4 regions of the Trichocoleus sp. DQ-A3 genome follow, and region 1 is predicted to be linked to each of the others. Evidence: predicted binding sites of a transcription regulator. Region 1 holds the regulator's gene; each other region holds the start of a gene.
What was found. The regulator NtcA, encoded in region 1, controls nitrogen genes in cyanobacteria. The targets are predictions, from matches to a motif close to TTTGTANNNNNNNNTACAAA.
Positions count from the first base shown of each region.

Region 2: a site for NtcA is predicted at 2,937-2,956, ahead of nirB (nitrite reductase large subunit NirB). Genes of this name have one in related genera too.
Region 3: a site for NtcA is predicted at 5,845-5,864, ahead of NDI44_RS23860 (DUF4327 family protein). Genes of this name have one in related genera too.
Region 4: a site for NtcA is predicted at 7,093-7,112, ahead of NDI44_RS17125 (DUF3155 domain-containing protein). Genes of this name have one in related genera too.

Region 1 covers NZ_JAMPKC010000001.1:7,733-15,870, reverse strand. Annotated here, with positions in the region: gene NDI44_RS00085 (mechanosensitive ion channel) at 1-951, shown strand, start outside; gene NDI44_RS00080 (ankyrin repeat domain-containing protein) at 1,027-1,659, opposite strand; gene NDI44_RS00075 (GTP-binding protein) at 1,986-3,392, opposite strand; gene NDI44_RS00070 (DUF3146 family protein) at 3,668-3,931, shown strand; gene NDI44_RS00065 (pre-16S rRNA-processing nuclease YqgF) at 3,988-4,395, opposite strand; gene NDI44_RS00060 (DUF3084 domain-containing protein) at 4,470-6,071, opposite strand; gene ntcA (global nitrogen regulator NtcA) at 6,319-6,990, opposite strand; gene fabI (enoyl-ACP reductase FabI) at 7,370-8,138, shown strand, end outside.
Region 2 covers NZ_JAMPKC010000002.1:512,175-520,312, forward strand. Annotated here, with positions in the region: gene NDI44_RS05515 (FAD-dependent oxidoreductase) at 1-1,060, shown strand, start outside; gene NDI44_RS05520 (hypothetical protein) at 1,197-1,403, shown strand; gene hetR (heterocyst differentiation master regulator HetR) at 1,766-2,665, shown strand; gene nirB (nitrite reductase large subunit NirB) at 3,021-5,564, shown strand; gene NDI44_RS05535 (hypothetical protein) at 5,609-6,034, shown strand; gene nirD (nitrite reductase small subunit NirD) at 6,101-6,463, shown strand; partial or broken gene NDI44_RS05545 (Uma2 family endonuclease) at 6,564-7,146, shown strand; gene NDI44_RS05550 (hypothetical protein) at 7,228-7,413, shown strand; gene NDI44_RS05555 (hypothetical protein) at 7,526-7,768, shown strand; tRNA gene NDI44_RS05560 (tRNA-Pro) at 7,798-7,871, opposite strand; gene lipA (lipoyl synthase) at 8,009-8,138, shown strand, end outside.
Region 3 covers NZ_JAMPKC010000025.1:36,136-44,273, reverse strand. Annotated here, with positions in the region: gene NDI44_RS23890 (DUF3616 domain-containing protein) at 25-1,116, opposite strand; gene NDI44_RS23885 (SOS response-associated peptidase) at 1,290-1,958, opposite strand; gene NDI44_RS23880 (DNA adenine methylase) at 2,117-2,950, opposite strand; gene NDI44_RS23875 (DUF751 family protein) at 3,313-3,519, shown strand; gene rbfA (30S ribosome-binding factor RbfA) at 3,571-3,972, shown strand; gene NDI44_RS23865 (glycoside hydrolase family 3 N-terminal domain-containing protein) at 3,978-5,648, shown strand; gene NDI44_RS23860 (DUF4327 family protein) at 5,944-6,186, shown strand; gene NDI44_RS23855 (hypothetical protein) at 6,608-7,000, opposite strand; gene NDI44_RS23850 (hypothetical protein) at 7,248-7,589, opposite strand; gene NDI44_RS23845 (cation diffusion facilitator family transporter) at 7,735-8,138, shown strand, end outside.
Region 4 covers NZ_JAMPKC010000011.1:62,951-71,088, forward strand. Annotated here, with positions in the region: gene NDI44_RS17085 (CBS domain-containing protein) at 1-1,434, opposite strand, end outside; gene psbZ (photosystem II reaction center protein PsbZ) at 1,593-1,781, shown strand; partial or broken gene ribH (6,7-dimethyl-8-ribityllumazine synthase) at 1,907-2,389, shown strand; gene serS (serine--tRNA ligase) at 2,652-3,944, opposite strand; gene NDI44_RS17105 (DUF3611 family protein) at 4,080-4,673, opposite strand; gene NDI44_RS17110 (hypothetical protein) at 4,810-5,403, shown strand; gene NDI44_RS17115 (PadR family transcriptional regulator) at 5,592-5,945, shown strand; gene NDI44_RS17120 (cofactor assembly of complex C subunit B) at 6,046-6,579, shown strand; gene NDI44_RS17125 (DUF3155 domain-containing protein) at 6,744-7,064, opposite strand; gene NDI44_RS17130 (ATP-binding protein) at 7,508-8,138, shown strand, end outside.

The DNA.
Region 1 (8,138 bases):
GTCATCGGTGCAGCAGGTTGGTTGCTGGCGCAGGTGGTGCGGCGGATTGTGACGAATCTGCTGACGGCAACCGGAACGGATCGGTTGGGTGCAAGATTCGGAATTTCACGGGCAACCGGCGGACAAACGCTTTCTTGGCTGATCGGGACAATTGTTTTTGTTCTGATTTTAATCCCGACCGCGATCGCTGCTCTCAATGCTTTGGGAATTGCGGCAATTTCGGTTCCGGCGATCGCCATGTTGACCCAGATTCTCAACGCGATTCCGCTAATCTTTACAGCGGCGTTGATTCTCGGCATCGCTTATGTAGTTGGACACTTTGTTTCAGAGTTAGTCACCAACATCCTCACCAGCATCGGATTCAACAATATTTTCTACTGGCTGGGACTCCAATCTAAGCCTTACACCCGCGCCACGCCAATTCTACCTCCGGCTCCAGAGGCACAGATACCGCCTACGGGACAAGAAACTATCCTTCAGGAACCGACGCCTCCCACCCGCACCCCGTCAGAACTCGCCGGGATTGTGGTATTGGTTGGCATTATGCTGTTTGCGACAGTAGCAGCAACTAATATTCTGCAAATTCCGGCGCTAACTCTGTTGGTCAGCGGGATTGTGGTGATATTAGGTCGAATTCTCGCTGGTTTGGTGGTGTTTGCGATTGGTTTGTATCTCGCTAACCTCGCCTTTAACTTGATTACCAGTTCCGGTACTCGCCAAGCGCGGATACTCGGACAAACTGCTCGGATTGCGATTATCGCCCTCGTTTCAGCAATGGCGCTGCAACAGATGGGAATTGCTAGCGATATCGTTAACTTAGCTTTTGGATTGCTATTGGGAGCGATCGCTGTCGCGATCGCCTTGGCTTTCGGGTTGGGTAGCCGCGATGTTGCAGCTGGGCAAGTCCGCGAATGGCTGGCATCCTTTAAAGAAGATAAAACGCCTCGCTAATCACAAATTTTCTTGGTCAGTTAAACGTAGGGTGGGCATCCGTGTCCACCCTTTTCAAATGTTCCTCACGCACCATCATTCCTTAGTACCTGCTTGCTTGAGCAACTCAAGTATTTTGGTGTGTCCTTTATACTTGGCAATATCTAAGGGTGAGTTTCCATTCTTGTCTTGTTCTGTTACATTAGCCCCTTGGTTAATTAAGCTTTTAACCTCATCAATATTGTTTCTAGCTATAGCCAATAAGAGTTTGTCATTTTCATTCTGACTTTGTCCTAAAGACTCTTCCCAGTCTGCCCAAGACTGTTCTAGTTCATGCTTTTCCTCTAGTTCTAATTCTTTTTCAATATCTTTAAGGGTAATAATAAGGCGATTCAGTATAGCTTTTTGCTCTCGATTTAGGAAAATCTCATTGATTTTTTCAATTCGGCTGCAAAATAAGTCTGAAAAACCTCTCTCTTGCAAAACACTTCTGGCTAGCCTGGGGAGAAAGTAACACAAAGCTTCATCCGAAATGAGCGAGTAATCACAGATCATCATTGAGCATTGCTCGTCGCTCATTTCATCTTTTAAAACTTCACCAAAATCTCGCTGAATCGCTAAATATTCACCCTCAATAACTCCCTTTTTTGGAAGAATAGGGATGATCAAAGGCTTTTTGAAGGCTGAGAAAGCTTGGTTAATATCATCTAATAAAGACTTATCTTCCATTCTTTTTGCTATAGAGGTTGGAAAAAAGAGAGTTTACAATTTATTTATAATATCTATATTTTGATTTGCTTTTTAGTACCTTTTCTGGAACTCGCGCAGAGGACATTGTCCTCCGCGCTCCAACTACAACGTCTAGTCAGACAAATACAATTACTATATTATGACTTTAACATGCACAAAACAAGCATTTTATTATAAGTATATTCGAGCTAAATAAAATACATCGATCAGTTGCACTGATCGATGTATTTATAAATCGAATTAGATGAATTTCAAGTAATAAAAAACAAGCGATCGCTTGTTTTCAAAAAGAGCGATCGCGTGTTTTAATTCACTAACTTTGCACTCAACTCATTCTTAATCCGATTCAAAATTGAGGCTTCATCCAGTGAAGTCAGAATGCGACTTACCACGGCTTTTGGGCCATCGGGACCCCAGGAAGCGCCATTTGCCAAGTAAGTTTTAGTGACTTGTCCAATCCCGTAAGAAGAAACCCCAGAAACACCTGCCTGAGTCACGGCAACTGATAGATAGGGACCTAAAGACACCCCACCCGTTGCGGGTGCGGAGAGTCCTAAGAGACTTTTCAGGGAACTCAGTCCCAAAGTTGCCAAAAGTTCGCTAGCGCTAATTCCGCCCATACTGATGGCAATTTTTTGTAGCAGTCCCACCGCTCCAGGCTGAGTCATGGGAATGCCGTAGAGTTTAGATAACGTGAGAATCATTGCCACGTCGATAACGGCACCGCTGAGGAGATCGACAACCGTGACCGGGTTGAGGGCGATCGCAACTGCCTTCGTCATCACCCCTTTCCAGATGATCTGATTCGCACTTTCATCGCGAATCTGCATCTTCCTAGCAATCATCTGTTCGTTCACATCATCGGCATACAGCATGGTGTTGAGCGCTACCAAAGCCTTGCCTTCTCGGTGCAAAATTTCCAGAATTTTCAGCTTCAAATCCAGAACTTGGGGCGTTCCCGGTCGTCGCTGCACTGCCCTCGTTCCGTCAGGACGGCGAACCGCCTGCGCCACCAGGGGAGAGGCAGCAACCATTACAATTTCATCCGGTGAGAGCAATTCCCGCACCCGTTCATCCCGAATTTTGCGATAAATCGCCATCCGGTCGGCATCCGGATACTGGTCAATTTTGTTAAATACCAGCAACATCGGTTTACCGACTTCCCGCAATTGCGAGAGCGCCTCGTATTCCACCTTGTTCATGTCGCCCGAAATGACAAACAGCAGCAAGTCTGCTTGTCTGGCAACTTGTCTGGCTAAGGTTTCGCGGGTTTCTCCGTCTACTTCGTCAATTCCAGGGGTGTCAATTAGCTCGATTTGGGAATTGCCCGCACTCGGCAGCGTGACTCGTAGGATATCGCTGACGCTTCCCGCCTCATTCTCCTGAGTCAGTTGCCAGCTGGCACCTTGATGGGTGCGGGTGACGCCATGAAGCGGTCCCGTTTCAAACACGTTCTGACCTAATAAGGCGTTCAGTACTGAAGATTTACCCCGTCCCACCATCCCAAAGGCGGCAATCTGGACGACCGATCGATCTAACTTCTCCAGCATCGTTGCCAAATCATTAATCTCGGATTCCAGTCCCGTCCGCTCTTGAGGAGTGAGATCCAGGTTATCTACCAAGTCTCGCAGAGCATTTTGCGCCTTTTTGTAATTCAGTTCTGCTTGGATGTCATCAAAGCTCAAAATGGCGTTATCTAGTTCCCGATCCAAATCTGTCGCGTCCGGGGTTTGTGAAGGGAACTGGCTGGCATTTGGGGTTCGGTCAGACGATAAACGACTCAAAATTGCACCTTTTTTGCTCAGATGTTACTCTTCTTTCATCCTAGTCAATACCGATCTAGTCTGGCACTTTCCATATCCAGAGGGATATTTTTACTCGGTTCGTGCCAGCTCAGTATCAGCTGTGAGAATGATGTTATCTCGAAGGCGATCGCAATAAGTTTAGTATTGTTGCTGAATGAAGGTATTTGATCGGCACAGCGATTGTGAGTTCTAAGCGTTTACCTCAAACTACTGCCCACGTCCGAATTACCCATCTTTCCTGGCAACGGGGCTTTCTGGCAGGGGAAGTCACGGCGGCGGAATATGAATGGCAGTTCCAGTGGTGTTTCCGACAGGGTCAATTGTCGGTGACACCCTCTTTGGGACGCGCTTTAATTCAGGAACCTCTGGGTCGATTTTTAGAACAGAAAGATTACCAGCTAGAGCCTGGAGGGGACTATGCGTTTACGATCCGGGCGGAACTTTAAAAGTTTTGAGTTTTGAGTTCAGTTTAAATTAAGAAAGTTAAGAATGACAGAGTTTCCTAGTTCCTCGTCTCTCGTTGCTTCATGTATCTTTCGATGAGGAGGATGGCAACAATGTCATCGATTGGTCGGGGTAGACTCCGCATACCTTGGGGAATCAGGCGTCCTAAACCTTGGGGAGGGTACATTTGCCAATAGCGATCGCGTGCTTCCAAGGTACTGTAGCGCTCATCTACCAGGACAATCGGCACCGACGTTGGGAACTCTTGCTGAAGTTTCTTTTTCCAACTTTTGGAAGTGGTTTGATCGCCCATCACTAGAGTATCAATCGGAAATTTTTCACATAAGTCAAGGATCGTTGCGATCGCTGCTTCTGCTGGTACAACCTGGTGGTAATGCAGAGAATTGTCTTTCCCCACTACGGCTAAACCACACTTATCGCGCCCTGGATCGAACCCTAAAATCATCTGAATTGGCTAATCGCTAATTTACAAATGGTTAATTGCCATTAGTCATCATCTCATCACTAATGACTAATAAATTACATCCTGACCACAACTTCTCCGTCTTCAACCGCCTCCAAATTTAATTTCATGGGTCCGGCAATATAGGCGTCCTCAGCCACGACTGCTTTCAGAGAAATCGGCTTATTGTGCTTTTTCAACTGCTCGATAAACCGAATCAAGCTAACAATTCGATTGTCGCCAACCTGAACTGTATCGCCCAAAATCCCCGCGCGAGTAGCTCGGAACTGGGATGCTCCAAGCAGCAGGTCAATCCGCTGCCGAATTTGTTGGTCGGTCATGTTTGAAGGATCGGCAGATGTCGTTGCTACGACTTCACCAGTGCGGAATACAACTTGATTGGGTGCGGCGTCTGCAAAGACTTGTACCTGCTTTTCTCCCTGGACATAGTTACCAGCCGAAAAAACTCGGACTACATAGTTTCGACCATCCTGAATCTGGTTGATCAGTTGCTCGACCTGTGCCTCTGTAATTTGCACGACCCGTTCGTTCGCCACCTTGTTGAGACCGGGTTGGGTCGCTTTAATCGCTGTCCGATTCGCTTCCCGTAATAGCTGCTCAATGACCTGTCGGGCTGCAGCTGGCTCGACAATACGAAAAACGCCAGCCGCCAGAACCTGACCGCGCAGCAGAGCCAGACTACCCTGACGCAAAGTTTGATAAGACTGGTAATACTGTTCTAAGGTTGCCACTTCCTGCTCTAGGGAAGCTTGTTGTTTTTCGAGTTCTTTAAGGCGATTTTCTCGCTGGGCAATCACCTCATCTCGTTGAGAAATTTTGTTATCAAGTAGAGATAAGGCTTTGTCTCGCTGGGCAATTTGCTCATCGCGATCGCTCAGGCTCTTCCGAAAGGCAGCAAGTTTCTCATCAAGTTCCACAAGGGCTTGATCCCGCTTGAGAATTTGCTCATCGCGTTGGCTAATTGCTCGGTCTTGCTGGGCAATTTTTTGGTCGCGCTGAGTCACTTTCGCTTTGAATTCAGTAATTTCAGCTCTGACTTGATTTCGCTGCTGGAGCAATTCTTGGCGTTCTGCTTGAAGTTGTTGGATTTCCGAACGTAGCGTCTTGGCTTGCCCTGAGACAGATGTAAGCTGTTTTTGGGTTTGCTGAAAGCTGCTGGCAACCCGGGTCAGTTCGCTTTGAGTCTGATTTAGTTGCGCCTCCGTCTGGCCTTGTTTAGCCAGCGCAGCTGCCAAAGATCGATTAATCGCATCTAAGCGCTGCTGAGCGACAGATTGCTGGGTGCGAGCTTGAGCGAGTTCCTTCTCTACTTGCTCTTTTTGGGCGGCGGTTTTAGCAAGTTCGCTTTCGGTTTTCCGTTTCTGCTCGTTCGCTTTAGCAATATCCTTACTTGCTGTCTTGAGTTTTTTCTGCACTTCTTGGAGTCTAAAAACTCCAATCCGCAATTGTTCGCTGGTCGCGAAGATGATTGTTAGTGTTGAGGCAGAAATCGTTAGCCCTGTCAGAATCGTTACTAAAACAGCTGTTTTGCGGGGACGCAGATTGAACAACGACAGGCGTGCTTTTCCCACGCGCGTGCCAATGCGATCGCCTACCGTTGCGATGACGCTTCCCAACACTAAAATAGACAAAATCAGGAAGAGCGCACTGTCGGTCATTGTCTGCTACAGTCATTCCAGTTACAGCCTATCGCATCGCAGGCTAGAGAAAGGGTTAACAGGAATTAAAGATCGAAGGTGAAATCGGAAAGGTTAAAGGTTGGAAGGTTGAAAACTATCCGCTTAAAACCTGACACCTTTTAACTCAACTCCCGACTAAATGTTAAAACTGGATAACCTGCTCGCGCTACCATGCCGTTTTAACCAACAACCTAACCTACAACCTGACGAGAGCCTCTAGCTGTTTTCAAGTAAACTGCTGACTCAGTGTAACTGGGTTGTGTACCGTAATTTTTTTCTTGTGGATAGAAATCATTTTTTCCTCCCGCAAATCTCCCAGTAAGCGGGTGACAGTTACCCTGGTGGAGCCGATTGCTTCTGCGATCGCTTGATGAGAAAGCTTCAGATCGATCGTAATTCCATTGGCGGTAGGAACGCCAAAATCACGGCACAGAATCAACAGAAAACTCACCAAGCGCGATCCCATATCTCGGTGAGCTAATGTCTCAATCATCATTTCTGTTTGCAAAATGCGCGAAGAAAGCCCTCGCAGCATCAACATCGATAGCTCCGGATTATCCTTGAGCGATTGCTCTACCTGATCGATCGGTGCCGAAAGCAGCTCCACTGGCGTAAATGCTACAGCGTGATAAAACCGATCCGAACGATGCCCTGTAATTAAGGACAGTACTCCAAAAACGCTGTTTTCTCGCAGCAGCGCCACGGTAATTTCTTCCCCAGCTTCATACACGCGAGACAGCTTTACTGCACCTTTGAGCAAAAAGTATACCCGTTCAGCCGGGTCTCCTGGGAAAAAGATCGTCTTGCCCCGCTCAAAAGTTTCCACCACGGGTGGAAACGCCCCACCTCCCAGTTGACGGAACACAGCTGCTAGCGGTCTATCTTGCGTCACTGCCACTTCCTTTTTCCTAAATGCTGCCCTACAGACTTCTGCAACTTTCTGTCGGAGGAACTTTAACCATAGCAAAACAACTATGAGAGTTTTCTGACATTAGACACAGATAAACTGACTTCCAAGCGGTTTTTGTGCTATTTGATACAAAATTTTAAAGTAGTTTCCCCGGCTACCTTCTTTAGTTCTCTCCCTGCTCAAGGCAAGTAAGATTATGACGGAAAATGTTGATATCTTGACAGTATCTGCGCTATCGGGTGGGATGCATGGTGAGTAAGGAGGCACGCTCCTTACCCGTACTAGACAGCCTTGCTCCGGGCGATCGCGATCTTGAATACTCCCCTAAATCGGATATCCTCTAATATTGCCTTCAAAATCGACATTTATGCTAGATTTAACCGGAAAAAACGCCCTTGTCACCGGCATTGCCAACAATCGATCGATCGCCTGGGGGATTGCTCAGCAACTGCACCAAGCGGGTGCGAATCTAGGAGTGACTTACCTGCCAGACGACCGGGGTCGCTTTGAAAAAAAAGTGGCAGAGTTGGTAGAACCCCTCAACCCCAGCTTGTTTTTACCCTGCGATGTCCAGAATGAGACCCAAATTCAGTCTACATTTGACGCCATCCGCGATAAGTGGGGTAAGCTAGACATCCTGATCCATTGTCTTGCCTTTGCGAACAAGGAAGATTTATCAGGTGATTTTAGCAACACTACCCGCGCTGGCTTCACCCAAGCTCTAGAAATTAGTACCTATTCTCTGGTGCAACTTGCCGGGTCAGCAAAACCACTGATGACAGAAGGCGGCAGTATTGTCACGCTGACTTATCTAGGCGGCGTTAAGGTGATCCCCAACTACAACGTAATGGGAATTGCCAAGTCTGGATTGGAAATGAGTGTCCGTTACCTGGCATCTGAATTAGGTCCACAGAATATTCGCGTGAATGCAATTTCGGCAGGTCCTATCCGCACTTTGGCATCGTCGGCGGTAGGTGGCATTCTGGATATGATCCATCACGTTGAGGAAGTAGCACCGCTGCGACGCACTGTAACTCAGAAAGAAGTGGGAAATGCGGCTGCTTTCTTGTGTAGCGATTTGGCAAGTGGCATTACAGGTCAGGTGCTGTATGTCGATGCGGGATACGAGATTATGG
Region 2 (8,138 bases), on a different contig from region 1:
TCAAACTAAGCTGGGGCGGCGTTACGGCTTAGCGACTCAAATCTTTCCCTCACGCTTGACTCCCAAACTCAATCAAAACTCAATCAAAACTCAAAACTCTCTCGGTGGAGGTGGTTATGCCCTACACCCTTACTTTCGAGAAAGCAGACGCCTTATAGGACTCGCGACCGTGCGAGAGCAGGATATCTTGCCAGTAGCGGGGGGAAAGGTTGCACCCCTACCTGTGGATGCGACTGGGGAGGTGAATGCGATCGCCCTCGGCAACTACCCCAACGACCACCATTACCCTAACTACAACTTTCTTGTTAAACCAAAATCAATTCGCTGGGGTGGACGCTGGACTGGCACTCCTTTCACCCTTCCCTACACTTGTCTAATTCCAGAGTCTGTGGATGGACTGCTGGTTTGCGAAAAAAATATCTCCGTCTCCCATATTGCCAACGGTTCCACCCGGTTACAGCCCATCGTCATGAATATTGGTCAGGCGGCAGGAATGGCGGCGGCGCTTTGCGTGCAGCGAAGTTGTCAACCCAGAGATTTACCTGTCCGAGTCCTGCAAGAAGCATTGTTACAAGATGAGCGATCGCCAGCAGCAATTTTCCCTCTGTTCAATTTACCGCGCGATCGCGCCGACTGGCTGCACAGGCAACGAGATTACTTGGATCGCCCTGACACCTATCCCTTCAATGGCAACTGCCCTTACCTGGAACCCCAGACGCCACAGGATTCAAAATATGTGGAAGTTCCCTCACCCTTTACGAAACACAGCGATGGGGAAGCGGTTGGCGGAAGCATTGAAAAATCCGCTTCAAACTCAGCACTCTTCTGTGGAGTGTTCCATCGCCATGCCGAGCAAGATTACACCTTCACTGTAAAGGAGCCAGCTGCTGGGGAAGAGCAAACCTGGATAGCGATCGCCTTGCGCCCAGAAGTAGACGGAGAACTCCAAACCTGCCTCGATCGGCAGATGCTCTCTGTGTGCGGATATCTCAATCAATCGGGCAAATGGTTGATTGTGGAAAAAATTATTGCTCCTGGGAGCGATCGCACTCATTTTTGAGCCTTAGGCATCGTACCTCTAACCTTAAACAAAAGCAGAACTCAATCGGAACCGACTAAGCTCTAACCGAAATTTTTCCTGGTTAACGATCAAGAACTCCGTATCAGGGACTATAACCCTGACACGGACATCTGCTATGCGCCCTTACACCTCTATCATGTTGTTGAGCTTACTATCAATCTCTTCAGGTAATTTCTTAGGGATCGAGTCCGCCTCTGCCAAGCAACTGCCATCCACGTCTTCCGAGCTAGCCGTATCGCTGAAACGTGGGAACGAACCGTCTCCGGATAAAGGAACCGGACGCCGAGATGCGTTTTCGCCCGAATATATCTCTATCGTCTAGAATTATCCTCTATTTAGCCAAATCTGAACAAGTCATCGATCCGCTTTTCACCTTGCGACTGAGGTCGATGAAAGCTCATTTGAAGGCAGCAAACTAAGCTCTAGCAGGTTTGTGCCAGTGTACTTGGGGCACTATTTGTCTAACTTTGCCTGTCACGGAGAATTTATTCCCTGACAAAAGCTATATATTAGGCCGTCCTTTTCTATAATTAGAGATTATTTACGTTCATGCTATCGGGGTGCTTAGAGTTCAATAGTTTCAGCGAGTGAATTGAACTCACTGCAAATGTGGAAACATAAGCTTTTCACCATTTTCACCAAGGAACCAGTGTTTTGTCCCCTTGCGATGCGATCACCCCTGATATGAGCAACGACCTGGATCTGATCAAAAGCCTTAGCCCCGGTGCGATGGATCAGATCATGTTTTATCTGGCCTTTAGTGCGATGAGAACCGGCGGGCACCGACACGGAGCCTTCCTGGATGCTGCTGCCACGGCAGCAAAGTGCGCGATTTACATGACTTATTTGGAGCAGGGTCAAAATATCCGGATGACGGGGCACCTGCACCACATTGAGCCGAAGCGAGTCAAAGTCATCGTCGAGGAAGTTCGGCAAGCGCTGACCGAAGGGAAACTGCTGAAGATGCTGGGTTCCCAAGAACCTCGGTATTTAATTCAGTTTCCCTATGTTTGGATGGAGCAGTTTCCGTGGCAACCGGGGCGATCGCGCATCTATAGCACCAACCTGACCGCTGACGAAAAGCGATACCTTGAGGAAAAACTGCCAAATAATCTGCCGGATGCCCAGCTAATCAACGCTTTTCAGTTTCTAGAATTAATTGAATTTCTCCACAGTCGTTCCCAGGAAGACTTGCCAGAAGAACGCCGCATTCCTCTAAGCGAAGCATTCGCCGAACACATCAAGCGGCGCTTAATCTATTCCGGTACGGTAACGCGAATTGATTCTCCTTGGGGATTGCCCTTCTACGCCCTCACCCGTGCTTCCTACTCACCCGCTGAGGACGAAGAACGCACTTATATCATGATTGAGGATACTGCCCGGTACTTCCGACTGATGAAAGATTGGGCAGACCGACAGCTAAATGTGATGCGAATACTAGAGGAACTGGATATTCCACCGGATCGCATTGAGGCAGCCATGCAAGAACTGGATATGGTCATCCGGGATTGGGCAGATAAATATCACCGCGCCGACGGTCAGCCAGTGCTTCTACAAATGGTTTTTGGTCCAAAAGAAGAATAAAACTTAAGTCACATTTTCGTTGAGCAGGGTGGGCATTGCCCACCCTGCTTCAGTTAGAAGCTACATCGGTAAAATTTTTGCCTTAAGTCGGGGAAAAATTAACTTAGCTTTGTGTAGGCATTGCCCCAATAGTTTGATGCTGAATGCGCGGTTCTACAAACAAATTTGAAATAAGTATCGCTGCTCAGTTGACCCACATTGGTATAAAGTTTTTCCTCCTCATGCAAAAACACAATCGGGATCATTCGCACACTGCATAGCCAAACAGTTTAGTGTAACAATTTTTACAAACTTACTTTGAAATTTTTTATACGACTAATTAAGAAGATTGTAAAAATAGGCGTTATAAAACTGCATGACCGGCAAAAAGAATCTTATTGTTATTGGCAACGGTATGGTAGGACACAAGTTTCTAGAACTGATGATCGCCAAGGGAGCGGCGCAGGAATGGAACTTGATCGCATTTTGCGAAGAGCCGCGTGTTGCTTACGATCGGGTTAATTTGAGTGGCTTCTTTTCGGGCAAAACTGCGGCAGATTTATCATTGGTTCAACCAGGTTTGTACCAAGAAAACGGAGTTGAGATTCATATCGGTGATAAGGCAGTTGCGATTAACCGGGAAGAAAAAACAGTTACATCAGCGAATGGTATAACAATCGCCTATGACAAAATTGTTCTAGCAACAGGCTCCTATCCTTTTGTACCGCCAATTAAAGGGAATGATGCGAAAGGTAATTTTGTCTACCGGACAATAGATGACCTTGAGGCAATGTCATCCTATGCGAAAAATTGCCAAACTGGTGTCGTCGTTGGGGGTGGATTATTAGGTTTGGAATGTGCGAACGCTCTCAAAAATATGGGTTTAAAAACCCATGTTGTTGAGTTCGCAGCCAGATTAATGCCACTACAAATTGATGATGTCGGTGGCAACATCCTTCGCAACAAGATAGAAGAACTTGGGGTTTCAATTCATACCAGTAAATCTACAACGGAAATTGTCAGCATTGATGGCAAGGTTACTAAAATGACCTTTGCTGATGGTGAAGAGTTAGAAACAGATATGATTGTCTTTTCTGCGGGAATTCGCCCTCGCGATGAAATCGCTAGAGGATGTGGATTAGCAGTAGGCGATCGCGGTGGTATCATTATCAACGATTCTTGCCAAACTTCCGATCCAAATATTTATGCCATTGGAGAATGCGCCCTCTATCAAAATCGAATTTACGGCTTAGTCGCTCCTGGCTATACAATGGCAAGCGTAGCGGCAGATATCCTGAGCAAAACGGCGACGAGCAGCTTTACCGGCGCGGATATGTCCACCAAACTCAAATTGTTGGGAGTGGATGTTGCCAGTTTCGGGGATGCCTTTGCCAAATCTCCCGGCGCTAAAGAAATTGCCATTACTGATAGCATCCAGGGTGTTTACAAAAAACTGGTTCTAAATGAAGATGGTAGCCATCTTTTAGGCGGAATTTTAGTAGGAGATGCTTCAGCTTACGGTACGCTGCTGCAATTTGTGCAGAATGCGATCGCCCTCCCGCCTCATCCAGAAGATTTGCTGATGCCACCCCGCGAAGGCAAGTCTGCCACAGTCGGTATGGGTGTGGAGAGTTTACCAGATACTGCCCAAATTTGCTCTTGCAATAATGTTAGCAAAGAGCAAATTTGTAGCGCTATCCAAGAAGGAAAACTCACTGATATTGCCGGTGTCAAGAAATGCACCCAAGCCGGGACAGGTTGCGGCGGTTGCGTGCCACTGGTAACGGATATCCTTAAAGCTGAGATGAAGAAAGCGGGGATAGAAGTCAAAAATCATCTCTGCGAACACTTCGCCTATTCCCGTCAGGAACTTTATCACTTAGTGCGTTCTCAAAAAATCCTGACTTTTGAAGATTTAATTCAAAAACACGGGAAAGGTAAGGGTTGTGAAATTTGTAAGCCTGCGGTTGCCTCTATTCTCGCTTCTACTTGGAACGAGTATATTTTGGAAATCCCACACGTCGGTTTACAGGATACCAATGATTATTACTTGGCAAATATTCAGAAGGATGGAACTTATTCAGTAATCCCCAGAGTTCCCGGTGGTGAACTAACGCCAGATCAGCTAATTGTGTTGGGAGAAGTTGCTAAAGATTTTGGTCTTTATACCAAAATTACAGGCGGACAGCGGATCGATTTATTAGGTGCGCGGGTAGATCAATTACCCCAAATTTGGCAGCGGCTGATAGATGCTGGATTTGAATCGGGACACGCTTATGGGAAGGCACTCCGCACAGTCAAATCTTGTGTAGGTAGCACCTGGTGCCGCTTTGGGGTTCAGGATTCAACCACTTTGGCGATTGAGATCGAACTGCGATATCGAGGCTTGCGATCGCCCCACAAATTAAAATCAGCTGTATCGGGTTGTACCCGCGAATGTGCCGAAGCTCAAAGCAAGGATTTTGGGATCATTGCTACCGAAAATGGCTGGAATTTATATGTATGTGGCAATGGTGGAATGAAGCCACAACACGCAGTTTTGTTAGCAACAGATATTGACAAGGAAACGCTGATTAAATATTTGGATCGGTTCTTGATGTTCTATATTCGCACCGCGAATCGACTAGAACGCACTGCAACTTGGTTCAATAAGCTGGAAGGAGGCATCGAGTACCTGAAGCAGGTAGTTATTGAAGATTCTCTGGGCATTTGTGCTGAATTAGAATCAGAAATGCAGCATCTTGTCAATACCTATCAGTGTGAGTGGAAAGCCACAATTGAAGATCCAGAAAAAGTGAAGCGATTCCGTCACTTTGTCAATTCTGACCAACCCGATCCTGGTTTAGTTCATGTAGAGGAACGGGGGCAAAAACGTCCAGCTTATGACCACGAGAAGGTTTTAGTTGGTATTTCCGAATAAGCTGACTGTTGCTCTGGTGCATTACCTACAGTTTAAAAAAACTGATGTTATTTCAAGTAGGAAAAACATACACACGCTATCAAATTCATTCTGCATTGGGTGGAGAACTCCAAACTTATCTTCCTCAGCGTGCTGGAAAGATTGTGTGTGGATGTTTTAAGCCTACCCTGGACTCAAAAGCTCCTGATGAAGTTTTGGTAGAAGATTCACCAAAAGTAAAACAGAAAGCTGAGATACTCTGCCAACAAGGAGGTGCTATTCCAGTGTTCCTCAAGCTACATCGAGCTAGGTGGAAGTATATAGGAATGTTTCGTGTCAAGAAACATTCCGTTGACCTAGAAGAAATTAGGCGTAAGCAGCAGGAATCAGGCAGAAATAACATTGCAGCCGTGCTGTATTTGGAACCTGTGTTAAGCGAACTATGCAGTACGGTTCAAATAACCAAAGAGCGAGTTTTTGAGTTAGTTTGACTTGCTGCAATGTGTTGAATTTTTCAAGCTAGGCTACACCAATCCGTTAATCAATAGGAAAAGAAAATGGTTCAAGCATTACCGATTCGTCAGACAATTTCTACATGGGTTGATATTTGTCCGCTGTCAGCGATCGCGCCCAACACTGGAGTTTGCGCTTTAGTTGAAGATCAACAGGTGGCAATTTTCCGTGTGGGACAAGAAACTGATGTATTTGCGCTAGGCAATTACGATCCCTTTAGTAAAGCCTTTGTCCTATCGCGGGGAATTTTAGGCGATCGCAATGGCATTCCCAAAGTTGCATCCCCCATCTACAAGCAAAATTTTAACTTGCTCACCGGAGAATGCTTAGACGATGAAACCGTAAGCGTTCCTACTTTTCCTGTAAGAGTGGTGGAAGATAAAGTGCAGGTAGCTATTAGCGAATAACTACTGCTACATTTCATCAAAGAACCCGGTTTCAGAAGAGAAACCGGGTTCTTTAATAGGGATACTACTATATATACAGCTAATGAAAAGGAGTTCTCCTATGCAGCCTACGGTAACTAATGGAGTGCGTTGGGCTACTACAGATATCAACCTCTTACCTGAAAACGAAGGCACGCGCTATGAGATTATTGATGGAGAGTTGTTTATGACCAGAGCGCCCCACTGGAAGCATCAACGCACCTGCTTCAACATCTGTTGAGAAGTCGATGCTTGGTCTGTTTTTAGTGGTTTAGGGCAAGCCAGCATCACTCCAGGTGTGCTATTCAGCGAATCAGATAACGTCATACCAGATGTAGTGTGGGCTAGTAACGGAAGATTAGCTGTATTGCTAGACGAGGCGGGACATCTAACAGGCGCACCAGAATTAGTGGTGGAAGTGTTATCACCTGGTATAGAGAATGAACGCCAAGATAGAGAACCTAAACTCAAACTTTACGCATCACGGGGAGTCCAAGAGTATTGGATTGCTGATTGGCGCTTGCAACAAGTTGAAATCTACCACCGCGAAAATGCGACGCTAAAATGCGACGCCAAAATTGATAGCAACGCTACTAAATAATGATGAGTTAAGTTCACCTCTATTGCCAGATTTTACCTGCACTGTGGCTCGGTTTTTTGTGTAGGAAAGTGGTAGGGAAAAAGGCGATCTCCACTAGCTGTGCTTACTTTTAGAAGCTGTTTTAAAAGTCTAATAAGTTGTTATTTTGCATCCTGAGTGGAGTGAAGCGCAACGCTCAAGGCGCGATCGCTTCCCTCATTCAGTGTCCCCACCCACCCCTAAAAAAATACATCTAGCCAGAGCAAAATTACTGGCTGACAACGGGGTCAAGATGCGATCGCACCCCATCTCACTCCATCAGCAAAGTGCGATCGCTCTCAACTCGGACTAAGTCTTCAGACTGATGTATAGCTGCAATAAAATTTCAACACTTGTGGCATAACTGACAGAAAAAATCTGTAGTTATAAAATCTCATTTGTGCCTTATAGCCGGAGGAAAAACAATGTTTTCAAATCAACCGAAGCACGTTGATGCCGTTGGCGCTGATAACACTGGCAGTGGGTTTCTCACCCCTGATGCTGGCCCCGATACCGCACGCGCCGATTATTCTGAGGAATCGGATCTAAATGACGCAACTCATGATTATGACAACGTTGATGAACTTGTTCCCGATACCTCTGTTGAGGAGTCTAGGGGTAACGTTGTCGATCGTCAAATGAGAATTATTGGACGCACTTCAGGATGACATCGCAAGTGTCATTCAAAAAATCAAAATCGGGATGACAGGATTTGAACCTGCGACCCCCTCGTCCCGAACGAGGTGCGCTACCAAGCTGCGCTACATCCCGTTGTCATAAGTGACAAACTAGATCCACAATATCACGCCAAATCCCAAATCACCAACCCACTCCACCAGAAATTAATTCACTGAGTCCGTTGCTTGCTACGATAAACTCTGTATGACTGAAAGTGGAAAAAGCGGGTTGTGGCTGTTAAACCAGATTGGTTGCGCGTCAAAGCGCCTCAGTGGGAGCGAGTCGGTAGTGTTAAAGAAATTTTGCGGGATTTGGGGCTGAATACCGTTTGTGAGGAAGCCTCTTGCCCCAACATCGGCG
Region 3 (8,138 bases), on a different contig from region 1:
ACGGCAATGCCGTGTCCCTGAGAGTTAACAAGGTAGAGACTTCAAACTGAAGACATCTGCAAAAATACCATTCGGCTTCACGACTCTATTCTCATCCGGAGAATCATAAACCACCATTAGAGAATTTGGTTGTCCTAAACAGGGAAACAGTGCCAACCCTTCCGCATGATCGGAACCAAATCTGAAAGGCAGATCAAACAACACTTCCAAATCTCCCTCTTTCTGCCAAGAGATGCTGTTTTCATCACGTTGTAAGGCATTTTTCAGGCGGAAGACTCTCAGCGCACCTTCTAAATCCATCGTGGGTCCCGCTAGAACGATCAAGTCTTCACCCTCCAGACATAGTTCCCGGACACCTAACCCATTCAACTCTACAAAATGTTTTTTGTATTGCTTCCCATCTTTGCCAATTTTCTTCAGCGTTAAAATTCCTGGCTCTGTTTCTGCAACTTCAACCTCTAAAATAATTGCCCACCCTCTCAGTACAGGGCCTCGCAAGCCGATAAAAATCCTATCTCCCCGAATCGCTAAGCCTTCGATATCAAATCCATTTTCTTTAGAGGGGATAGAAGTTGTTAGAAATGCCCCTAGGTGCCGATCTTGTTTGAGTGCTTCTATCAGAACGTTACTATTTCCTATTTTTTGCAGACAGGCTGCTGTCAGTTTTTTATCTGGCTGCTCTGGGTGAGAAACTGATTTAACTAATTCACCTTTTACTACAGGAATCCGGGCAAGTAAATAACGGTTTGGTTCAAACTTTATGGTTGCTAGTTTATCAAGATCCTTCTCAAGGTCTTTGCCCTTTATTTTTTTACGCTTTGTACTGTGGGAACCGATGAACCAAAGATAATGGTTTGTATAATCCATTCCCTCAATATCGATTTCGCCTTCCGGATCGGCTAAATCGATGAAATCTTTTACAAAAAATTGCTGATGTTTGCTGAAGATATATGGCTCGACAGGGGATAAGCGCTCAATCGTTCTCGTTTCATCAGAACCTACCCACAAACTGCCATCAGGTGTCAAAGCAGCCGCTGATAAATCTTGACTAAGAGGTTCATCAGCTTTGCCGTTGAAGCGAATGAGTACGCGGCTGAGCAAGAAACTTTCTGGCATAACGGCTGCTTTCCTAAAACGGTTTGGACTCGATAGAAATCACTGCCAGCATAGCTCACGCTTGACTGGTTTTTACCCTCTACCGGAAGACAGAAGTTTTGGAAGTATTTGAGGAGGCAAACTGGAAGGTAAGGCGATCGATGCTCACCCGACTATCTTGAGAGTGCGATCGCTTAAAGGCTATTGATCAACTCCGCTGTATCATTCATTGGTTTATTTACCTTTGTGCTGACTGGATAAGTTGCCATTTCTTCTGCTGAATATGGACGCAACAAAGGCTGTAATAACTCCGGCTTTTGCACCTGTGAATCCAACCACAAATCATAATCTTTTGGATCGAGAATGACTGGCATTCGGTTGTGAATCGGGCGCATTACCTCATTGGGTTCTGTTGTCAAAATCGTGCAAGAATCTATTTCCTCACCATCCTCTCCTTCCCAATGCTCCCACAAACCAGCAAAGCCGAAAGGTTGTCCATCATTCACGCGACAATAAAATGGCTGCTTTTTCCCGTCTTGCTGCTTCCACTCATAAAAACCATCCGCGACTACTAAGCAACGTCGTTGTTTAAAAGCTGCCCGAAAAGCCGGTTTTTCGGCTACCGTTTCCGCCCGTGCATTAATCAGTTTTGCTCCCATTTTTGGATCTTTTGCCCAACGGGGAATTAGCCCCCAATGCAGCATTTTGAACTGTCGTTGAGACTGTTCGGTATTTTGTAAAACTGTCTGTACTGGCTGGGTGGGCGCAATATTATAACGAGGCATCAAAAGAGGAACATCATTTACCTGGAATGCTTGGGCGATTGTCTCAGCGGACTTACTTTGGGTAAATCTTCCACACATACTTCTATCCCACGCGGTAAATTACAAATTTGCAAGCTTATTTCAATCGAGCAATTAACACTCAACGGTCGAATAATATATACATCCTATTATAACAAATACCAATAATTCAATAAAATTGTACGGCAAATACTTTACGTTATTTTATGGGTAAACAGTTATTTTGCATAAGATGCGATCAACAATTCAGATATTTTGCCCCGTTTTCTAGCATTGGAATTAATCATTCTGGAAGCTGATATCTCATAAATATTAAAATTGCTGTAAATTTCTCGGATAAACAGGCAGTCAGAATTAGAAAGCATCACTTTGACACCACGATTCGCAAGCTCTGCAAAGACATCCCTAAGCCGAATTTGGTCAGCTTCATTAAAAGAATTACGGCTATAGGCGGTAAAGTTACTAGTAGGGCTTAGAGGATAATAAGGTGGGTCAAAGAAAACAAAATCTTCAGCGGTCTTTGCAGATTGCAAGACAGCTTCAAAAGGTCTAACATCAATCAGGGCACTCTGAAGCGCAGCGGAAACTGCCCTAAGTAAAGCTGGATTACAAATCTTTGGATTTTTGTATTTCCCAATGGGAACATTAAATTCCCCTTTTGAGTTTTCTCGATATAATCCGTTAAAGCAAGTTTTGTTGAGGTAAATAAATCGAGCAGCTCTTTCTAGAGGGGTGTTAGGTTGCATCAATCGCACGCAGTAATAATACTCCTTACTATGATTCATTTGATGCTGTTGCAAGAATTCAATTAGCGGTTCTACTTCATCCCTTACACATCGGAAAACATTGACCAAATCGGCATTAATATCCGTCAAAATAGATACTTTTGGCAATAAATGAAAGAAAAGAGCGCCGCCACCCAAAAATGGCTCATAGTAAGTTGTAAATTTTGGGGGAAAATAGGGAATATATTGCTGAATTAGCTGGCTTTTACCACCAGCCCATTTTAGAAAAGGACGCGCTATTTCTTGTTGTGTCGTCTGAGTTGACATTGCTTCTAGCTATCTAAAAAAATTAAAGCGTTTGTAACAGTTGTTGTGGAAGTGGGGGGATATGATTTAATTTAGAATACCTAGCGGGTTCGACAAGAGGAAAAAAATGACTATCACCGCGACCAAAACACCCGATCGCTCTTATGAGTCCGTGTGTTATCGGGCAATGTGTTATGAGTCAATATGTCGCGGTTGCACAAATATAGTGGGTAGTAACCTGCTACCACCGGACGCTTGGTGAACCATCTCTCGACGAAACCCCATTTAGGGACGATGCCGAGCTTGTCGAACTCGCAGACAAATGTTACCAGTTAAGATGCAGTGACTTATCGCCGCTTTTTGTGTCGGCTACTTTAAATAATATGTTTGATGGCTTTTGGGAAAATATCTCTCGCTACCCCCGCTACTTTGTCACCATTATCCTAGGGGTATTCTTTTATACCTTTGGGTGGTTGAAACCGCTACTCCAAAATCGAACCAGCGCGATCGCTTTGATGGGCTTTCTGGTGGCAGCCTTAACTTTTATTACCCTAACCCTACGGGCGATGCTGGGAGTGAGTCCGATTTAGGTAGGATGAGTAAAAGCATTGCTCACACTGTCTTAAAGGCAGCAGATGATTATGGCTACAAGTCGCCGCGTTTCTCGCGTTGCCGCATTGATTAAACGCGAAATCAGCCAAATGCTGCTAACCGAAATCAAAGATGATCGCGTGGGTGCTGGCATGGTCAGCGTCACCGATGTGGATGTGTCAGGCGACCTACAACACGCTAAAATCTTCGTCAGCATCTATGGCACCGAGGAAGCAAAGGTAGAAACGATGGCTGGGTTAAGAGCAGCAACTGGCTTTGTCCGCAGCGAACTCGGTCAACGGTTGCGGCTGCGTCGGACACCAGAGTTACTGTTTCAGGAAGATCGTTCTCTGGAAAGGGGCGATCGCATTTTGTCTTTGTTGAATCAGCTTAATCAAGACCGTCCGGCTGCGAGAGTGGAAGAAGAAGACATCGTTGAGGCAGAAGATTGAAATCTGTGGCATTGCTGCCGGAGTGGGAATCGCTCTCTCTAGCAGAACAGGTAGCGCAAATGGTCGTGGTACGGGCGTCAGGCTACCTGTTCGACCACCAAATTCAGTATCCAGATTGGGAACCCCCGGCGGCAGTTCTGCAACACTGGGTGCAGGATTTGGGCGTCGGGGGGGTCATTTTGTTGGGAGGCAGTGCTGGAGAATTAGCACTGCGATCGCAACAACTCCAAGACTGGGCAAAAACCCCCTTGCTGATCGCGGCTGATATTGAAGAAGGCGTCGGACAACGCTTTTCTGGGGCAACTTGGTTTCCGCCACCGATGGCAATCGGGGCAGTATTCCGGAAAGATGCCTCTCTTGCCTTGAAATACGCCGAACAAATGGGAGGCATCATCGCCTCGGAAGCCCTCGCGATTGGCATCAACTGGGTGCTTGCGCCAGTTGTGGATGTGAATAACAATCCCAATAATCCAGTGATTAACGTCCGGGCGTTTGGCGAAAACCCAGAGGAAGTGACTCAACTAGCGTCTGCTTTCATCCGGGGGGCGAAAGCTTATCCGGTGTTAACGACTGCTAAGCATTTTCCCGGACATGGCGATACGGTGGTGGATTCCCATCTAGATTTGCCCGTCTTGCCCCATTCCCCGGCACGACTTGCTGAGATTGAGTTACTGCCGTTTCAAGAAGCAATCGGTACGGGTACAGCCTCCGGTGTAGATGCCGTAATGAGTGCCCATCTCCTGATCCCGGCTTGGGATGCCGAACGCCCTGCCACCCTTTCCGAACCGATTTTGACTCAACTGCTGCGGCAACAGCTGGGATTTGAAGGATTAATTGTTACCGATGCATTGGTGATGGGAGCGATCGCCAACCGCTATGGAGCAAATGAAGCTCCAGTCTTAGCTGTCGAAGCCGGTGCAGATATTTTGCTGATGCCAGTCGATCCTGCGGGTGCGATCCAAGCGGTGTGCGACGCGGTAGCACAGGGACGCATTTCAGAGGCGCGAATTCGTGCCTCTGTTGAGCGTATCTGGACAGCCAAGCGCCGAGTCCAACAAGGCACAGCACAGCCGCCTGTAGAGGCAAGGGCGATCGCGCCTGAAGTCCAACCAGCGCCTTCCCCATTCCCTCCCCATCTCCTCCAACTAGCTCAACCACACGCCCTCGCCACATCTGCCAACATCGTGCGAGAGGCACTCGTCGTTCATGGCGAAATTCCTTTACTTCCCAGTCAGGGCAACTTACGCAACTTAATCGTGGTGGATGACACCCTGAATTGTGATTTTCTCGATAAACAAGCACCGGCTGTGGCTCTGCCAAAACAGCACGGCTATCAACTCCAACTACTCGATCCCCACACCACCTTAATTCCTGGCTGGGTGTTTTATCATAAATCGGGTTTAAACGCCCAACCAACCCTACTCCAGCTGTTCATCCGTGGGAATCCTTTCCGAGGCAGTGCTGGCTTGACACCGTTGGCTCAGGACTTGTTTAAAAAACTCTTAGGAAATGCCGAACTCCAAGCGCTAGTGATTTACGGCAGTCCTTATCTTCTGGAACAGTTTCTCCCACACCTGCCCCCGCATATCCCTTGTGTGTTTTCTTACGGGCAGATGCCAGCAGCTCAGGCGATCGCCCTTGAAGTTTTGTTCGGTGCCCCAGCTCTAAGCATTTAGCAACTGTGCAGCACATTGATTAATTTTGTTAATCAATGTCATAACCGTTATCACCGATTATTTACGGTGTCTTCAATTTGAAAATACAGGCTTAATTATAAATAGACCCGTTCTTCGACAATTTCATCAGCATAAGGATATATTTTTATGTCAAAGTTCCCTGACTTTTGAAATCCTTATTAAACGAATAAATTCATTTGTAACTTGATATACTGTTCAAAAATTATTTCCGCGCTAAGCAGTATTGGATTATATTAAGTTATAGTCGTAGCTCGTTAGTTTCGAGGCTGAGACCATGACTGCTGATATAATGCCGCCTAAATCATCTGTGCAATACTCCATCGACGTTCTTCAAGAAGAAGCCCGTCAATTGGTGGAGAAAGGAATTGTGACTCGTCAGCAACCCATCTACGTTCTGTGCCAGTACATCCCTGCACGGGAGTGGGTTTGTGTTGAGTGTGAATTAGAAAGATGCAATATCTTACTCCGCGATCGCATCGGCGATCTGATGGGGCAAGAACAATGGGACAACGATTGATATTTTTTTACCTTTAAGACAATCCTACAGTTCCACTGGAAACAGTGAAACTCAGGACAAGCTTGATTCCACGCTTGTCTCAACTTAAGGAAAGACTGCTTTTATTCTTTCACCTGTTGATTCTTAATTAGCCTGGTTTGGAGAATATTCTGATTCTTTCTAGTGCGAATAATTAAGTTCGCTTCTTAGACCTATCCAAAAAGTGAAGATACCATTCTGAGCAAAACGTTGTGGAGCGTTGGCGTAACGTTGTCATCAACAATCGCGCTGCGATCGCGCAAATCTCTTTGCAGGATCTCTGCTCAAACCGAGATGCGTGACAACACTTCAACTCCTTCGTTTTGCTCAGCACAAACCTTCGGATAGGCTACTAGGAGCAAGCCTAATAAATGCTTTGATAAAGCTGCTAGCAATCCCCGACCTAAATCCCTGAGTTGGGGTCGCGCAGCTTTTCTAACTCAGTTCGCATTGCAGCAATTTGTGCAGTTAGCTCCTCTAGCTCCAATTGCGTATCTGGCTGGGCAACCGTTGTCACCGGCGTTGTCGCAGGGCGGCTCGGAGTTCCAGAAGATTGTGTGCTAGCTGCATCATTGGCTTGCGCCATTAGAGAATTCAGGAAAGTGCGGGCTTCAAGCTCCGTAATCTCTCCTTTTTCTGCTAGTTGTTGAACCACCAGATTGACGTCTGACTTTAACAGCTCAAGATTTTGCTCTCGCTTTTGAGTGTCTTGTACGCTCTCAACTAGAGAAGCGGTTGCACCCAAAGTAACGCGAAATCCTTTTTGTACTAACTCCAGCAGATTATTAGAGTTCATTAGATAAATCAGTCAGATTGAATGAAGGTTAGACAGCCCTTAGCGATCGCTTTCGATAAATAACCGCTCGGCACCACTCACTTTTAAGTTTCTAGCTTTCGGCTTTCCGCCAAGCGAGTAAACAAACGCAGGATCTGGCGTCTTAATGCTACCATTTAGCACACACAAAGGGACATTTTGCAGACTTCTTAGGATAGTAGCATCCGTCCTAAGAAAGAATCTAAAGAAACCATTTGCCCGCCCAGTTTTAGCCCATCTGTTCTAAATACTGATTAACATCCTCAATTAAGCGAGTGAGTTCTGCCTCCGTAGTCAGGCGAATGCGGTCATCTCGGAGGGAGATCAAAACTTTAGCGGCAAAGGGAGTCGGCCAGATATTAGGATTGCAGAAAATCTCTAGAAAGACATCCCCCGTGTATCGATATTCCATTGGTTTTTGGGGATTGGTTTTGCCACCGCCACCTGCAATGACTTTGAGACTCTGCATCAATTGAGCGATCGCGCCTTGTAAATCTTGGGCTGCCTGGGGCGTAAAGCTGAAGGAAACAGAACCTTCAACTAAGTTGAGGATGAGTTTTGAAGAAGACATGAGCAATCAAGAGTTTTGAATTGTGAATCAACTTATCACTCATAACTTAGAACAGACAGCATTTACAAGAGGATAGATGCAAGGTGAAGCCACAAGCTTTAGACTGAATGCCATTGAACTCTAAATGGCGAGTGAGGAAAATTCTGTGGTAGCAGATAACCGCTCGGCAGTGCGTAAGGTTTTAATCATTACCCTACTGCTCAATCTGTTCGTCATGATGTTGAAGGCAGTGCTGGGGTCATGGACGGGTTCTCTCAGCTTGCTAGCGGATGCCTTGCATAGCGTTACCGATAGCGCCAACAACATTTTGGGATTAATTGCCAGCCGATTTTCTTCGCCCCAACCCGATCGGGATCATCCTTACGGACACCAGAAATTTGAGGGCGTGGGAGCGTTAGGAATTGCCGCCTTCTTAGGAATTGCCTGCTTTGAAATTCTGCAAGGGGCAATTGAGCGAATTCTCAGCGGTGGTGGTAAACCCGTCATCATTTCCCCCTCAGAGCTGTGGTTGCTGCTGATTGTGCTGGGCGTGAATATTTTTGTCACGTT
Region 4 (8,138 bases), on a different contig from region 1:
CAAGGGAGGAGCAAGGCGATCGCGCAAAATATCGGTCAGGGGTTGATGAGTATTCGGAATTGATAATCGGGAATTGGGAAGGGGATTTTTTCTCTCGTCATCTGTAACATATCCTCCATTCCCTCTTCCCTGATGCAACTGCCGTAAGACATCGGTGCGCGTCACCATTCCGACAAGTTGCCCATCTTGCAATACTGGCAACCGCCCGATATCGTAAGTCACCATAATCGATTCAATCTCTGGCAAGGACGTATCCGGGGTAATCGTCTTCAGATTGTTAGCCATGTAGCCTTTTACCGGCGCATGACTAAAGCCATGATGCAATGCCAGATCGATATCCCGCCGGGAAACAATCCCCACCAGTTGGTCTTCGGAATTCACGACCGAAAGACCAGAATGCCCATAACGTAATAAAATTCTCTGGGCTTGCTCAATGGTCGTGTCCGGGCGAATTGTTCGCACTGGCGATGACATCAATTCCCGAGCTGTCAGCGGCTGGGGAATTTGATGTTTTAGCTGACTGACGAGCTGCTCCAGGGTTGCCTGGGAATCGACGCCGCGAAGTGTCACCGACGCCGCCTGGGAATGCCCCCCGCCACCCAGCGGTTGAAATAATTCATTGAGATTGGTGCCTTCAATACGCGATCGCCCAATGACCGTAAATCGCTCTTCACCTCCATCCCCCACTGGATACGCCGTAGCGAGTAGCAAAGCATCGCTTTCGCCCAGATCCAGAAGTCGAGTCGCAAGCGTTGACAAGCCGGGAACGTAGTCAGAGGTTTTGAGCAGCACCCAAGAAACGGTATAGCCGCACGTTGTCGCTCTTTGCAAGTTGTCCAGGGCTTCCGTCAACAGTTCCTGCAATTGAGGCGATAAACCCGGCTCAACATAATCGGCAATTAAGCGCAAGCTTGCCCCCTGTTCCATTAACCAAGCCAACGCGATCGCATCTCTTGCCGTCGCCCCTTCATAAGTTAACGATCCTGTATCCACATGGATTCCCAACGCCATCACGGTTGCCTCAGAAGGTGTCAACTGGATGCCTTCTTGCTGGAGTTGCTCGGCAATCAGAGTAGTGGTTGCACCGACAGGCTCAACTTGGGTGCGGGTAGCGGGGATATCTCCGTCCCCATCTGGGTGATGGTCGTAAACGACAACTTCCCATAAATCCGGTAAATCCAGCCATTCAGACGCCTTTCCCACGCGATCGCGTTTTTGAGTATCCACAACGGCAATCGACCGAATCTGCTCTGGGTTCACAGCGCGACGCTCAATCAGCGCATACTCATCTCGGTGCAACGCCAAAAAATCCCGCACTGCTGGATGGCAACCGCCGGTCAGCACGACCCTAGATCCCGGCTGGAGACGGGTTAGCCCCACCGCCGCTCCCAAGGTGTCAAAGTCCGCTGTTGTATGGCACAAAATCACATTCATCATCATGAGTCCTTAGTCATTAGTCCTTTGCCCATGACCCATAACCAATGACCCATGACGAATGACCAATGAGTGTCGATTTTTGATACGGTACTACTGTATAGAATTGCGGCTGAACTATTTCTATCCAGCCCATTGCTGTCTTGGGAGAAGAGAAAATGACAATTTTATTTCAGTTGGTACTAGGTGCTTTAGTCTTTTTATCATTCGTCATGGTCATTGGGGTTCCAGTTGCCTATGCCACTCCTCAGAACTGGGATCAGTCTAAGCGCCTCCTTCTTTTAGGATCTGGAGTTTGGATTGCTCTGGTATTTCTGACAGGTGCCCTAAGCTATTTGGTAGTTTAAGGATAGTCAGAGTCAGTCATCGGTCAGGGTTCGATGGTCATCAGTCCACTGCACCCGACTCAGGACTAAAGACAAATGACTGATGACTCAAAACAACTGACAAAAAGCTTCTTATATCTAAAATCATGGCAGTTTTCGAGGGAACGTTTACTCAGACTCAACCCCTACGGTTTGCGATCGTCATCGGTCGCTTCAACGATTTGGTGACGACTAAACTATTGGAGGGGTGTCAAGATTGTCTGAAACGCCACGGCATCGATGTCAATCCTCAAGGCACTCAAGTGGACTATGCTTGGGTTCCTGGGAGTTTTGAGGTGCCTTTGGTGGCTCACCAGTTGGCACTCACGCGCCGATATGATGCTGTAATTTGCCTGGGTGCAGTCATTCGGGGTCAAACTCCCCACTTTGATTATGTCTCCTCGGAAGTCTCCAAGGGAATTGCCAACGCTGGGTTTCAAACGGGTGTGCCGATAATTTTTGGCATTCTGACGGTAGATACAATGCAACAAGCCTTGGAAAGAGCTGGCATCAAGAGTAACCACGGCTGGGAATATGCGATGAATGCCCTAGAAATGGCAAGCTTGATGCAGCAGCTCAAAGGGAATGTAGGTGGCGCATCCTACGGTAATAATGCGGTTCATACAGTAACAACTCAAGCACTGCCAGTTTCGCCGAACCTGGCGATTTCTCCAGAGTCAGCAGTTGAACGCAACGCATCTGATTCTCTTTGATCGTTGCACTGAGAGCCAGGCGCGCTGGAGCTGGGGCGGGGTTTTCCCGCCCAGAGCTGCGAATTTAGGCCGCGAATTTAGAAAGATTGATCTCTCGTCTTTCATGCCACCCTTCAGGAAGGGCAAAGCCGGACATCCTTCATTTTTGCCCTAGCACTTCTCGTCCTAGGTAAGGTTGCAGCGCTTCGGGTATCTTGATGGTGCCATCTGGTTGTTGATAGTTCTCCAGAATCGCTGCCATTGTGCGCCCGATTGCTAATCCGGAACCATTCAACGTGTGGACAAACTGGGTTCCTTTTTTTCCAGCTTCTTTGAAACGAATGCTGCCGCGTCGAGCCTGAAAATCCATGAAGTTAGAGCAGCTAGAAATCTCGCGGTATTTCTCAGCAGACGGCAGCCATACCTCTAAGTCGTAGCACTTTGCTGCCCCAAACCCTAAATCCCCAGTGCATAACTCAATGACGCGATAAGGCAACTTCAATGCCTGCAAAATTGCCTCGGCATTTTGTACCAACGATTCATGCTCTGCGGCAGAGTTATTGGGATGGACAAGTTTTACTAACTCGACTTTATTAAATTGGTGCAGTCGAATTAGCCCTCGCGTGTCTCGTCCGTAGCTACCTGCTTCCCGGCGAAAACAGGGAGTATAGGCACAGTGATAGATAGGCAGCTGCGACGCCTCTAAGATTTCGTCTCGATAGAGATTCGTCACCGGCACTTCAGCAGTGGGAGCTAGCCACAAGTCATCTTGAGCGCATTTAAAGCTTTCGTCGGCAAATTTGGGCAGCTGACTTGTGGCGGTAAGCGATTCGCTGTTGATCAGAAAGGGGGGAATCACTTCTACATATCCAGCCGCGATTTGCCGGTCGAGCATGAAGCTAATTAAAGCTCTTTCTAAGGCAGCACCAGCACCAATTAATGTGACAAAACGACTTTGTGCAACTTTCGCAGAGCGCTCAAAGTTGAGAATTCCTAATTGTTCGCCGATTTCCCAGTGGGGAAGAACTTCGGAATTTTTAGGTAAGTATTCATCCCCCCAACGGCGGACTTCTACATTCTCTTCTTCAGTTTTACCAATCGGTGTGGACTCACTGGGTAAGTTAGGAAACGATAACAAGAGCGCTTCTAACTCGGCTTTCAGGGTTCTTTCCTGGGGTTCAAGTTCGGCAATCTGGTTTTTGATTTGGTTGCCTTCTTCCCGCAATGCTTGGATTTCTGAGCCGTTGGGATCGCTACCCGATTTAATTTTTTGACCAACTAATTTGCCGATTTCGTTCCCACGAGCTTGGAGCTGACTTCGCTTTGCTTCTAGTTCTCGTTGCTGCTGGTCGCGCTGCAAAATCGGCTGTATGTCATATTGCCCGATCCCGCGACGATTCAGGCGCTCTTGTACACCTTCTGAATTTTCCCGTATCTGCTTGAGGTCTAGCACAGATTTTTTCCAGCTTTTTTTGCCAATTAATCAGAATACACTGCGATCGCGCGATCGCGATGATACAGCCGAGAGTCTGTATGCGCTCTCAGCCTTCTTTACTTGCTGATGCCGCAATTCGACCCTTTGCCTCCATTACTGTCGGTTGATGCGACTATACAACCACAAGGAAACAACAATCCCGGCAAAATGAGCGGTAATTGTATGTGTATTCGCCAGCACCACAAAAATATCTAAAGGTTGAATCAACCGATTAATAAATTGGGGATCGTAGATGGCTACCCCACCTTGAGCCTGAGCCAGCGACTTTGCCAGCAGAGTGCCGGTAATCGCTTCTGCGCCCAGAACTGCTAATAATAATCCTCCTAAACTAACGAGTAATCCAAACCTTAAAACTTTAATCGTATCTGCCTTTTTCGGGCGGAGGTTGGGATTAGAATCTTTTAGCTGTATGCCCAAACGGGTGTAACGCCAAGCTTGATAAACACTGAAATACAGCACTAAAAGACCGCAAACTGCAAAAAAGATACTGCCACCCGTCCCTGGGCTAGCAGCGGCAGCGCCACTGGCACGCGGCTGGGCGGCGGGGATGGCAAACAAGAAAATTATGCTCGAAACAACGGCTAGGACTAACTGAACCCAGAAGCCAGCCCAGCCAGCGATCCGAAAAGAGCCAGCGATTCGCTGTAGAGCTGAAGGAACGGGAGATGAATCGAACTGTTCTCGCATAAATTGATTTTAAATCGGTTTAATTCCGGATTTATCTATAAACAGAGCGTTTTGTTGAACAAGTAATGCAATCCCAAATTTATACGGTAATCTTCCTAACCACCAGTTTGAGGCAATGGGGCAGCAAAATTCAAAGATGTTTAACCTCTGGAGAACTTTTAACCCAATGGAGCCGTCTTTCTTTCGAGAGCAGGCTTCTAATTTACTTGGCTTTGATGACGGCCTGCCATTTCCAGAGCAGCCCTCTCGAAGTGGAAGCAGCATGATGAAATTCCTGCAACCAAATCTCAGGAAGCATTTACTCTCCGTCGCTTATGCAGTTGCTTTGGTAGGTAGTTTGGCAGCCTATCAAAGGACGGTGATGCCGAAACCGCTTTCGGTAGCGCAAAAACATTGGGCAGCGATCGCTACGGAAAACCCGGAGCGAACAGTCACGCAATACAGTGACAATGCCATTTTAATGCGCTCCTATGGCGTTCTGGACGAAGTCTATCAGGGGAAATCCATCTACCCAGCCTGGGAAGAATTCTTCTCGAAGTACAAAATCCAAGATTTCCAGGTTGTTAAACAACAGCAACGCGATCGCGCTGTCGAAGCAGTCATCACGATCTATGCCAAGTCCAAGCACGGAACCCCTGTTGTTTTGTCGCTTTCCTACCAGGTGCAATTTGATAAGGATGGCAAAATCATCCGTGAAGTCTGGCAGGCCAACCCAGAATTGAGTGTCTAAAATTGATGGTATCGTTCTGTCATTTTGCCAGCTGACATCACGCGCTGCTTTTGATCGTTCGCGGTCTTAATACACCAGTGATAGCAGCCTTGTTTGGGGTGTGTTTTCTGATTGATAAAGGCATCGTTAGATTGGGCAAACCGATCCTAATCCAATTTATTTGGCTGGGAGTTCAGTGAATTATGCAGATGAAATTTGAGGATATTTATCAGTTTTTTCAAGACCCTCCTCCCACTTATCTCAACAAGGAACTAGCGGTGTGTTATGTCCTTTCAGTTTTGATGAGCGGAGAATCCTATGGAACAGAACTCATCGGGCGACTAGAGAGTGAATATCCTACCTATCGGCTTTCTGATACCGTTTTATACAGCGCCTTAAAATTTCTGGAAGACCAAGCCGCTATCACAGGGTATTGGAAAAAAGTGGAAGGCAGAGGAAGACCTCGTCGAATGTATCAAATTCGCCCAGAGTGTCTGGAACAGGCTCATGACCTGGCTCGCCTTTGGGATGAATACACAATGAGAGAATCTCAAGCCATCTGAGCCAATCCCAAAGAAGCTCTCTTGCGATAGGCTATAGGTTATAGGCGATCTTGTATCTCTTGGACAAGAGCCTATTTTCCATTGTCCTATCTAGAAATTCGTGAATACGACAATTCTCTTTTCAACATTTCTGCTAACACTGTTGTTAGCAGTCGGTCTATTTTTCTTTATTCGAGCCTCCGCTAAGGATCGAACGCAACAAGTGAAACTGATTGCGGAGCAACCAGAAGAATCAATTTTAATTCAATTGCAACAATATTTCGATCGGCGTGCTTACCGGATTGCGGCGGTGGATGCAAAGCAAAATCAAGTTACATTCCAAGGCTTTGTCCGCCCCAGCTGGTTTTTGGCAATTTTTCTGAGCTTATTAGCTTTTTGTGGCTTTCTTTGTTTGGCGTTAGTTTTAGCAATTTTATTTCCCCCATTCGCTAAAATCTTTCTAGGTTTGGTTCTCCTTTCACCAGCCGCTGGCGTTTTTTACTGGAAAAAAGCTGGACGCAGCGAACAAGTTTCCCTGAAGGTGGAAACATTTGCAGGTGTCGAAAAAGAGACCAGAAGTTTAATTACTGTCATCGCCCATCGTGATGAATTGGCTCAATTGCAACAGGAACTGCAATTAAAGCCTTGCGAATGACAACTCTCTGGCTAAAAATCTTAAAAAATTCTAAAACCTGGTCAGTTTGTGAATCCAAAAGAATTTTAATTATGAGGAAAAATTCAAAATTCCTCCTATAAAACAATAGGGGCGGTTCGCGAACCGCCCCTATAACCGAGTTTTCACGTTTAATGCCTAAAACTTCAGCTGCTACGAACAGCGGCGAGGGTAGGCTTTTCCACAGGATTGTCGATTATCCTAAGGCTAGGAAACAGAAAATGATTTTCTTCAACATATTGGGCACCAAATAGCCCCTTTTCCGCCCAAAAGTACCGATCTGTGGTGTGTTCGTTCCGCTTCACGAGCAGCAAAGCAGGCGGAAGGATTCCTTCGGTTTGAATAAACTTTCGCGCGGCGGTGACTGGTTTATCTTCGCCACTTTCAATACTATACTGAGGGACATGCTCTAAAATTCTACGTCCTTCCTGGCGACGGCGACTTTTCCGCTTGCGTCTTCTAGCCAACCTCCTTACCTCCCCTTTAATTCTGACAGTTGTAATGATAGATACAAAAACCGTCGCAAGTATATCGGTTTGAGTTCAAAATATCAACCGCTTTTTACCGATTGATACAAACATTACAGCCCTCAGAAATTAAAATCGACAGCAGCAGAACGGGCAATAGACGCTATATATGCAAGCTTGTCCAAACTAGAGCCTAGATATAGCGTATAAAGGGCTATATTTATTCGACCTTGACAAAATTTAGCCAGTTTGGAAGCAGTTTCGTAACCAAACTATCATGAAAGCTCGCTAAAATTTTTGTAATAAAAAGAAACAAAAATGACGTCTTTGCACGACCTTTGCCGCTTCAGCGCAATTGCGTGTCAGGATCGACGGAAGAAAACCCGATCCGATGAATGCAATTTTCCTCGCTGTCAAGTACCCAAGTATAAGCGAATGTGTCTATGTCTACCAGTTCAGAATTCATAACTTTGTGCCAATCACAAGTAGCACTATTAACTCAAGGACTGGAAGCTGCCTTGAGTGTTGTGTATTTAACGGAAGAACTGGTAGAGGGCGTCCCAACTAAGCTAAGGCCGGTTGTTGCTTACCCACAGACAGCGGTGGAATGGGAAACGGATGAGATTTCGGCTTTGGGATTTTCCGATCGACCGTTGGCATCCATTCCTCGGTTATTGTCAGCGGCATCTCCGGTTTCTCAGGAGTCCGATGCGGTTTCTGAGATGGGTTCAACGGAATCGGCGGCTGAAGTCGGGAAAGAAGAAACGATTGATGAATTGCAGGCAAAGGCGGGGACATCGCCCCTCCAGCGATCGCTCTTCGCCGATGCTGACTTGAGTAGCTCCTCGCGCCAAATTGTGGTGCCTTTGTTGCATGAAGGTGTGGTGATGGGGCTGCTGGTGACAGCTCGTGAAGATAGACCTTGGAACCAGCGGGAACGAACCGCGATTGAACGGATTGCCGATACACTGGCGAGCGCTTGTATTCTGGATCGGCGTTCCCAATGGTTTGAGCAACAGCTGAGTCAGCAGCGTCATCTTCAGGCTCAACAGCGCGATCTCATGGACGATCTGA